Regions from separate parts of the Allosphingosinicella flava genome, predicted to be linked through region 1. Evidence: predicted binding sites of a transcription regulator. Region 1 holds the regulator's gene; each other region holds the start of a gene.
What was found. The regulator LexA, encoded in region 1, represses DNA repair genes until DNA is damaged. The targets are predictions, from matches to a motif close to GTTCCNCNCTTGTTCT.

Region 1 (3,273 bases):
TATTATGACGGCCGCCGCATCGACGGCGACCATTATATCAACGGCAACAGCTATTCGAAGCTCGAAGGCGCTTTCTATTTCCCCAAGCAGAGGCTCACCTTCAACGGCAATTCCGGCATGGACAGCAATTGCATCCAGCTGGTGGCGAACCGCCTGACCTTTACCGGCAATACCGAAATCACCAATAGCTGCCCCTCCGACGGCGGCGCCAAGTCGTTCGACGCAAGCTGGGTCCGGCTGGTCCGGTGATGCGCGGGCTTCTCCACCGGCTGCGGACAAACGAGCGCGGGGCGAGCGTGATCGAATTCGCCTTCGCCGCGCCCGTGCTGGCGATGGTGCTGGTGAACGCCATCGACCTTGCCGAGGGCCTGGCCCGCAAGTTCGAGCTGGAACAGGCAAGCTATCGCGCCCTCGAAAAAATCACCGCCGGCACCGTCGGCGCAACCATGGACTCTATCCGGCGCGAAGCGGCGGCGGTGGCGGGAGAAGATGAAACCAATGTCACGATCCGCTCCTGGCTCGAATGCAACCGGGTGGAGCAGCCCAGCATCAACGGCGCCTGCACCGGCACAGAGGAAACGGCGCGCTTCGTGTCGGTGACGATCCGCGGCTATTACAAACCGAAATTCACCGCCAGCATCGTCTCCCGCGCGGTCGGCGCCAGCCCGAATGGCAGCTTCCCGCTTCGGGCCACGGCAACGATGAGGGTCCAATGATCCGCCCGCTTCGCCGCGATGAACGGGGCGCCTCGACGCTCGAATTCGCGCTGGTCGCCCCGGCTCTCATCCTGTTTCTGATCGGCATTCCCCAGATCGGCATGCTCTATTTCGCCAATGCCGGGCTCAACAACGCCCTGGCCGAGGGCGCGCGCCAGGCGACGCTCTGGCCGCGTCCCGATGAGGCCCAGATCAAGGCACGCATCGCCGCCGGCCAGTTCGGCCTCAAACCCTCCGCACTCACTATCGCGCCGCTTGCTTATGGAAACAGCGATGGCGCCGATTATGCGGAAATCACGATGCGCTATAATGTGCAGCTCGACTTCGGTTTTTTCCGCCCGGATCCGATCCTGTTGCAAAAGAGCCGCCGCGTCTATCTTCAGCGCATGCCGGCGCCATGATGGCGCGCCGCGACGGAGCCGCTTGACAGGGATCATTGCGTTTCCTACACGTTCTCCGTTCGTTCCTTATGGAGAGTGCGGGACATGCTCACGCGCAAGCAACACGAATTGCTCTGCTATATTCACGATCATCTCGCCGCGAGCGGCGTATCGCCCTCGTTCGAGGAGATGAAGGATGCTCTCGAGCTCAAGTCCAAATCCGGCGTCCACCGGCTCATTTCGGCATTGGAGGAGCGCGGCTTCATCCGCCGCCTGCCCAACCGCGCCCGTGCGCTCGAAATATTGAAGGCGCCGGAGCGGACGGAGGCAAAGGGTTTGGCGGCATCCCCAATGCGCGTTCAGGCGGCCAAGCCAGCCCTTCCCGCCGCCGCGAACGACATCGTCGAGCTTCCCCTGCACGGCAAGATCGCGGCGGGCACGCCGATCGAGGCGCTGCAAGGCACCGAAAGCCTGCCCGTTCCGGCCGCCTTGCTCGGCCCGGGCGAGCATTATGCCCTCGAAGTGTCCGGTGATTCCATGGTCGAGGAAGGCATTCTCGACGGCGACTATGCGCTGATCCGCCGCACCGACACCGCGCGGGACGGAGAAATCGTGGTGGCGCTGATCGACAATAGCGAAGCGACGCTCAAGACCTTCCGCCGTGAAGGCTCGATGGTCCGCCTGGATCCCGCCAACCGCCTCTACGATCCGCAGCGTTACCGGCCCGAACAGGTCGTCGTGCAGGGCCGCCTCGCCGGCCTGCTCCGGCGCTACTGACCGGAGGCTCGGATGGCCAGGATCAATTATGTCGAGCTGCCGGTGAAGGACATCGCGGCGACGCGCACCTTCTACCAGCAGGCTTTCGGCTGGAGCCTCGCCGAATTCGGCCCCTCTTACGCGGCGACGACGACTGGCGATGTCGATCTCGGCCTCCAGGGCGATCCGGATGAAGCGACCGCCGCGCCCCTGCCGGTGATCGAAGTTCCGGATCTGGAGGCGGCGCTCGCTAAGGTGCGTGCCGAAGGCGCGATCGTCACGCGCCCGATCTTCGCCTTTCCCGGCGGCCGCCGCTTCCATTTCACCGATCCCAGCGGCAACGAGCTGGCCGTCGTGAAGAGCGGCGACTGACGCCGCGGAGGTTCGCCCGCTTGTCGATCCTGGGCTTTCGCCGGGCCGGGCAACGGGTCTATGCCGTGCCTTCCGGCCTTTCCGTCTGGCCGGGTCGCGCATCGGAGGATTGTCATGACCATCTATCGCGATGCGGATGCGGACCTTGCCCTGATCCAGGCAAAGAAAGTCGCCGTCATCGGTTACGGCAATCAGGGCCGCGCTCAAGCGCTGAACCTGCGTGACAGCGGCGTTCACGACATCCGCGTCGCCCTTCAGCCGGGCTCGACGCGCATCGTGCAAGCGCGAACCGACGGTTTCCAGGTATTTGCCCCGGCCGAAGCGGCGGTCTGGGCGGACGTCGTCGCCATCCTTATTCCCGACGAATATCAGGGCGATCTTTATACCCAAGAACTGCACGACCGGCTGAAGCCCGGCGCGGCCCTCATTTTCGCGCATGGCCTCGCCATCCGCTTCGACCTCATCGTGCCGCGTGCCGATCTCGATATCCTGCTCGTCGCCCCGAAAGGCCCCGGCACCGCTCTGCGCGACGACTATCTCGCCGGAAGCGGCCTCATCACCCTCTTCGCAGCCCACCAGAATGCCAGCGGCCAGGCGCGCGCGCTTGCTTTATCCTATGCCGCCGCGCTCGGTGGCGGGCGGAAGGGCATGATCGAAACCACCTTCGCCGAAGAATGCGAGGCCGATCTGTTCAACGAGCAGGCGGTGCTCTGGGGCGCGATCCCCGAACTCATTCTCGCCGGCTACGACACGCTGACGGAGGCGGGATTCTCCCCGGAAATCGCCTATTTCGAATGCCTGACCGAAGTGAAATTGCTGGCCGACCTTCTCGTCGCGCGCGGCATCGCCGGCATGCGCGAAGCCATTTCCAATACCGCCGAATATGGCGCCATGACCGGCGGCCTGCGTATTGTGAACGACGGCACCCGCGCCGAAATGCGGCGCATCCTCGCCGAGGTGCAGGACGGCGGCTTCGCCCGCGCGCTGGTCGCGGAGGCGAAGGCGGGCTATCCGCGCCTCAAGGCCGCGCGCGCCGCTTCCGCGCGCCA
Region 2 (3,273 bases), 1.1 Mb from region 1:
TCGTCTTCCGCAACGAGGATGAACGCGCCCGCGCCGCGCGCTGGGGCGTTCAGGATCTCGACCGCATCTATCATCTGGAAGACCTCGCCAAGGGCGACGTGATCTTCGCCGCGACCGGCGTGACGGACGGCTCGCTGCTGGAGGGCGTCAAGCGCCGCAAGGGCTGCATCACCACCCAAAGCGTCGTGATGCGCGCCAGCACCGGCACCGTGCGCTGGGTAAAAGGCGAGCACCGCCACGAACCAGGCCATCATTGCGAGTAGGACCAGCCTGATCACATGTGCTCCTGCGAAAGCAGGAGCCCAGCGGCGCCGATCGTGAAACGGGACTCCTGCTTTCGCAGGAGCACGTAAAGGACGGCTCAGCACAGAAACTCCGCCGCCTCCGGCACGCGGCTGAACGCGATCTTCACGCCGAGATAATTGAGGTCCAGCCCGCGCTGCGAGGCGAGCGTCACCGTCTGCTTCTTGTAAGCGCGGTTCAATTTGTCGATGGCGGCCCAAAGGAAGGCCTCCTTCTCCTCCCGCGCTTCCGCGCCGGGCGGGGCGAAAAGGTCGGGATCGCGGCCCTGGGTGCGAAAATCGCTGAAATTCACATAGACGGTGCCCATCCGCCCCTTCCACAGGCCTGAGCGTTGCAGCGCCTGGACTGCCTGCACCCACATGACGTCGAGTTCGCGCAGGAAGGTCCAGCTGTTCTGAGACGCCGGAAAGTGGCTCTCAAACTCCAGCCAGCCGCGCGGTCGGAGCGCGATGCCGAGGCTCATGCGGCAGGCATGCAGCTTGTAAAGGCGAAGGCGGCTCGCGGCCTTCAGGGTCAGGGCACGGGCGACGATGCGCGCCTCGGGCGGGCGCTGATGCTCGGGCGAGAGGACGCGGCTGTGGCCGATCATGCTCTTGGCCTTGGGCGCCTCGTCCGGAATGTCGTGGCCGCGCAGGGCGTAAAGAAAACGCTCCCCCACCACCGATCCCCAGATCGCCCGCGCCTGCTTGGGCGGGAGATGCCATAGCTTTTCGAAATCCGTGACCTTCGCCTTGGCCAGGCGGCGCTCGACCCCTTCGCCGATGCCGGGAATGGCGCGGAGCGGCAGCTTGGCGAGGGCATCCGGCAAGCTCTGCGTATGGACGACCTGCAACCCGTCCGGCTTCTCCAGTTCGGATGCCAGCTTGGCGAGCAGGGGGCTGGCGGCGATGCCGATGGAGGAGCGGAGCGCCGGGCCGACATTGCGGCTGATCCCCGCCTTCACCTCCAGCGCCTTGGCGACGGCGGCCTCCGCATTCTGCTCGTCCCGGCTGAGGCGGCAGGCGCATTCGTCGATCGAATAGACGCGCGTCACCGGCAGATGCCGCCCGATCTCCTCCATCAATTCACCATGCACTTCGACATAGCGCTCGTGCCGGGCAGGCCGGATCGCGATGCCGGGGCACATTGCGCGCGCTTCCCGGACGGTCGTGCCGCGCTTGATGCCGAGCGCCTTGGCTTCATAGCTCGCCGCGATCGCGCCGGTATGTTCGGAGGGAAGCGGGATCACCATCACCGGCTTGCCGAAGAGCGCGGGATCGTCATGCTGCTCGACCGCGGCGAAATAGCCGTTGAAGTCGATAAACAGGAATCGCAGCGGATGATCCATATCGAGTCGCATAGAACATAAAGAGAACAGATTTTAGGCATTCCCGCAATTCGGGGCCGCGATTTTTCCACAGCTTTTCGCTGGGAAGGATTCCGTTCCGGCCTGCAATGGCTTAGGAAGAGAGCGTGAACCTCCGCCCCGCTCCATCCGATTTCATGCATGTATGCGGCGTCGCGCGCTCGATATCCGGGCAGCCTTGGCGGTGGCGCGGCGCGGGGTGCGACCCGCTCGATCAAGGTTTCGTGCCGGACGATCTGGTGGCCCAGCTCCTGCTAGCGCGGGGGGTTTCGCGCGAGGATCTGGAGCGGCACCGGACGCCGACCATCCGCGGCTTCATGCCCGATCCGTCGATTTTCCGGGACATGGATAAGGCGGCGGATCGGATCGCCGATGCGGTTCAGGCGCGCGAGCCCGTTACCATTTTCGGCGATTACGACGTGGACGGCGCGACCTCCGCCGCATTGCTGATCCGCCTGCTCCGCGACCTCGGCCTTGAAGCTACGCCTTATATCCCCGACCGGCTGATGGAAGGCTATGGCCCGTCGGGCGAAGCGCTGGTGCGAATCGGCGAAGGCGGCGCGAAACTGATCGTCACCGTCGATTGCGGCGCGCAGGCGTTCGAGGCGCTGGACATGGCGCGGGATGCGGGGATCGAGGTGATCGTCGTCGACCACCATAAATGCGCGAGCGCGCTTCCCAATGCCTTCGCGCTCGTCAATCCCAACCGTTTGGATGAGGAAGCCGACGCCGCCGCGCACGGTCACCTCGCCGCCGTCGGGGTCGCCTTCCTGCTCGGCGCGGCCCTGATCCGGACGTTGCGGCGGCGCGGATTCTTCACGGAACGGCCGGAACCGCGCCTCGTCGACTTGCTCGACATCGTCGCGCTCGGCACCGTCGCCGACGTCGCGCAGTTGAAGGGACTCAACCGCGCCTTCGTGACGCAGGGCCTGAAGGTGATGGCGCAGCGCCGCAACATCGGCCTCGCCGCCCTGATCGAGGTGTCGCGGCTCGACCGCGCGCCGACCTGCACCGATCTCGGCTTCGCGCTCGGCCCGCGCATCAATGCGGGCGGGCGGGTCGGCAAGTCCGATCTCGGCGTCCGCCTCCTCACCACCGAGGATCCAGCCGAAGCGGCGGCGCTGGCCGAGGAACTGGAACGCTACAATCAGGAACGGCGCGCGATCGAGATGCTGGTCTGCGAAGCGGCGGAGGCCGCAGCCGCGGGGCAGGATAATCGCGCCGTCGCCCTGGTCCACGGCGCGGGCTGGCATCCCGGAGTCATCGGCATCGTCGCCGGACGCCTCAAGGAGAAATTGGGCCGGCCCGCCATCGTCGTGGCATTCGACGAAGCGGGAATCGGCAAGGGCTCCGGCCGGTCGATCGCCGGGGTCGATCTCGGCGCGGCGATTCTCGCGGCCAAGGACAGCGGCCTTCTGGTGGCGGGCGGCGGGCATGCCATGGCGGCCGGCCTCACCGTCGCGCGCGACTGCCTCGACGCGCTCGCCGACTTTCTCGACGACCGGCTGGCGGCCGATGTCGCGCGCGCGCGCGACGACCGCGCCCTCCTTCTCGACGCGGTCTTGGCGCCGGGCGGCGTCCATCCCGCGCTTTGCGACGCCCTTGAAGCGGGCGGCCCCTATGGC
Region 3 (3,273 bases), 440 kb from region 1:
GGGATTGCCGAGGCTGATAGCGCTCGCGCGGGCTTCGATGACGCGCGCGGGATTGCGGTCGAAGCCGCCGGTGCTGGCGGCCCGTTGCCAGCCCGGGCCGCGTCCGGTGCCGCGCGCGACGTCGGCGAAGGGATCGGCGCGTTCGGACCAGTTGGCGCGCCAGAGGCTCTCGCCGCCGGTCATCGTGGTTTCGCTCGTCACATGCTCGTCCGGCAATTCGGCGACGAAGCGGGAGGGGATCGAGCTGGTCCATTGGCCGTAGATGCGGCGGTTGGCGGCGTGGATGATGAAGCACTTACGCCGTGCTCTTGTGATCGCGACATAAGCAAGGCGGCGTTCTTCCTCGAGGCTGGCGAGGCCGCCTTCGTCCAGCGACCGCTGCGAAGGGAAGACGCCTTCTTCCCAGCCGGGGAGGAAGACGGTGCCATATTCCAGGCCCTTGGCGGCGTGGATGGTCATGATCGTCACCTTCTCCTGATCGCCCGCCGCGTCATTTTCCATGACAAGGCTGACATGTTCCAGGAACGCGCCCAAATTCTCATATTCCTCCATGGCGCGCGTGAGTTCGGTGAGGTTTTCGAGGCGTCCGGCGCTTTCGGCCGAGCGTTCGGCCTGGAGCATGGCGGTATAGCCGCTCTCATCGAGGATGAGGCGGGCGAGCTCCGGATGCGGCAATTCCGCGAGGCGGGAGCGCCAGCGGGCGAAATCGCCGACGAGATTGCCGAGCGCGCGGCGCGCCTGCGGCGTCAGCTCGTCCGTGTCGAGCATCTGCGCGGCGGCGGAGAGGAGGGGCGTTCCGGCGGCACGGGCGAAGCTGTGGATCTTCGCGACCGCCTTGTCGCCGAGACCGCGCTTGGGCACATTGACGATGCGCTCGAAGGCAAGATCGTCGGCGGGCTGGGCGATGACGCGGAGATAGGCGAGGGCATCGCGGATTTCGGCGCGTTCGTAGAAGCGGAAACCGCCGACGATGCGATAGGGCAGGCCGATGGCGATGAAGCGGTCTTCGAACTCGCGGGTCTGGAACTGGGCGCGGACGAGGATGGCGACGTCGTCGAGGCGCTCGCCCTTGCGCTGGAGGGTTTCGATCTCCTCGCCGATACGGCGGGCTTCCTCCGGGCCGTCCCAGACGCCGATCACCTCGACCTTTTCGCCCGCGTCATATTCGGTCCAGAGGGTCTTGCCGAGGCGGGATGAATTCTGCGCGATCACGCCGGATGCGGCGCCGAGGATGTGGGGGGTCGAGCGGTAATTCTGCTCAAGGCGGATCACCTTGGCGCCGGGGAAGTCGCGCTCGAAGCGGAGGATGTTCGCGACCTCCGCGCCGCGCCAGCTATAGATGGACTGATCGTCGTCGCCGACGCAGCAGATATTCTTGCGCTCCTGCGCGAGGAGGCGGAGCCAGAGATATTGGGACTGGTTCGTGTCCTGATATTCGTCGACGAGGATATACTTGAAACGTTGCTGATAGTTTTCAAGCACATCGCGATGCTTCTTGAAAATGGTCAGCATGTGGAGGAGCAGGTCGCCGAAGTCGCAGGCGTTCAAGGTGCGCAGCCGCGCCTGATATTGGGCGTAGAGTTCCGCGCCCCGGCCATTGGCATAGGCTTCGCTTTCCCCGGCATCGATTTCCTCCGGCGTCCACCCGCGATTCTTCCAGCGGTCTATGAGGCCCGCGAGCTGGCGCGCGGGCCAGCGTTTCTCGTCGAGATCGGCGGCAGTGATGAGCTGCTTCAGGAGCCGGAGCTGATCGTCCGTGTCGAGGATGGTGAAGCTGGATTGCAGGCCGACAAGCTCGGCATGGCGGCGGAGCATTTTGGCGGCGACGGAATGGAAGGTGCCGAGCCAGGGCATGCCTTCCACGGCTTCGCCGACAATGCGGCCGACGCGCTCCCGCATCTCGCGCGCCGCCTTGTTGGTGAAGGTGACGGCGAGGATTTCCGACGGCCAGGCGCGGCGCGTGGCGATGAGGTGGGCGAGGCGCGCGGTCAGCGCCGCCGTCTTCCCCGTGCCCGCGCCCGCGAGGACCAGCACCGGACCTTCCGTGGTCAGCACAGCCTCGCGCTGCGGTTCGTTAAGGCCCTGGATATAGCCGGGTTCGCGGGTCTGGAGATCGGTCACTGTCTTGCTTTTCTTGTTCCCCGGCGAAGGCCGGGGTCCAGCCGCTCTACCGGCGCCACTGGGCTCCGGCCTTCGCCGGAGCACAACGAGCATCATGAACAGTTAGGGAACGAGAGCCGCCGACTCAACCGCTCAGTTGCGGCGGAGAAGGTGGATATGCGCTTTTCCGAAGCGGCGTTCGGTTTCGAGCGTGAAGGCTCCGGGGATGGCGATCTCCTCGCCAGCGGTTTCCACGCTGATCCAGCCGCCGGGCGCTACCCAGGCGGGATCGGCGATGCGAACGAGGGCCATGTCGGCGAGGCCCTTGCCATAAGGCGGGTCGAGAAAGACGAGGTCGCGCGGCTGCGAGGGTGGCGCGACATGCTCGACCCCTTGCTGACGAATGTCGGCGCGCTCACGGGCGCCAAAGCGATCGACGTTCGAACGGAGCGTGTCGAGCGCGCTTCGGTCGTTTTCGACGAACAGGCAATTTCTGGCGCCACGCGACAGGGCTTCCAAGCCTAACGCACCCGTGCCCGCGAAGAGATCGGCGACGGCAAGGCCCTCGAAGCTGCCGATGCGGCTGGCGAGCATGGAGAAGAGACCTTCGCGGGCGCGATCGCTGGTCGGGCGGGTGCCGCGGCCTTCCAGGTCGGCCAGCGGACGGCCCCGCCAGGCGCCGGAGATGATTCTCACTTCTTTTTGCCCCTCCCTTGTCTGGCAGGGGTTGGGGTGGGTCGCGAGCTGCGCGAGCGCGGGCGCCATAAGGCGTCCGATCCGGCGTCGAGCCGGACCGGACGCGATCCCACCCTCGGTCCCTCCCTTGAAAGGGGGGGAGGAGTTTTTTTGCTCTCACCCATGCTCTTCTTAAACGCGACAAGGTCGTGCTGGCGGATTTCGTCGACCATTCCGGCGGGCAGGTCGCCCAGATGGAACGGCCCGTAAGAGGTTCGGATCAAGCGCGAGACTTGCAGACCGAGATATTCCAGCACGCGACGCACTTCACGATTCTTGCCTTCGGTCAGCTTCATTTCGACCCAGCCGTTGCGGCCGGTACGGCGTTCGAGATTGGCGTCGATCGCGCCGTAGCGGACCCCCTCGATCTCGACGCCGTGGATCAGCTCTTCCAATTGTTCCTGGCTGACGTCGCCGAACACGCGGGCGCGGTAGGTG

Region 2: a site for LexA is predicted at 1,643-1,658, ahead of IC614_RS11520 (Y-family DNA polymerase). Genes of this name have one in related genera too.
Region 3: a site for LexA is predicted at 2,217-2,232, ahead of IC614_RS02340 (ATP-dependent helicase). Genes of this name have one in related genera too.

What each region holds. Positions count from the first base shown of each region.
Region 1 covers NZ_CP065592.1:895,520-898,792, forward strand. The annotation lists gene IC614_RS04650 (TadE/TadG family type IV pilus assembly protein) at 1-249, shown strand, start outside; gene IC614_RS04655 (TadE/TadG family type IV pilus assembly protein) at 249-716, shown strand; gene IC614_RS04660 (TadE/TadG family type IV pilus assembly protein) at 713-1,117, shown strand; gene lexA (transcriptional repressor LexA) at 1,202-1,873, shown strand; gene IC614_RS04670 (VOC family protein) at 1,886-2,224, shown strand; gene ilvC (ketol-acid reductoisomerase) at 2,339-3,273, shown strand, end outside.
Region 2 covers NZ_CP065592.1:2,250,990-2,254,262, reverse strand. The annotation lists gene glpX (class II fructose-bisphosphatase) at 1-263, shown strand, start outside; gene IC614_RS11520 (Y-family DNA polymerase) at 362-1,642, opposite strand; gene recJ (single-stranded-DNA-specific exonuclease RecJ) at 1,786-3,273, shown strand, end outside.
Region 3 covers NZ_CP065592.1:458,482-461,754, forward strand. The annotation lists gene IC614_RS02340 (ATP-dependent helicase) at 1-2,121, opposite strand, end outside; gene rsmD (16S rRNA (guanine(966)-N(2))-methyltransferase RsmD) at 2,254-2,796, opposite strand; partial or broken gene IC614_RS02350 (pseudouridine synthase) at 2,952-3,273, opposite strand, start outside.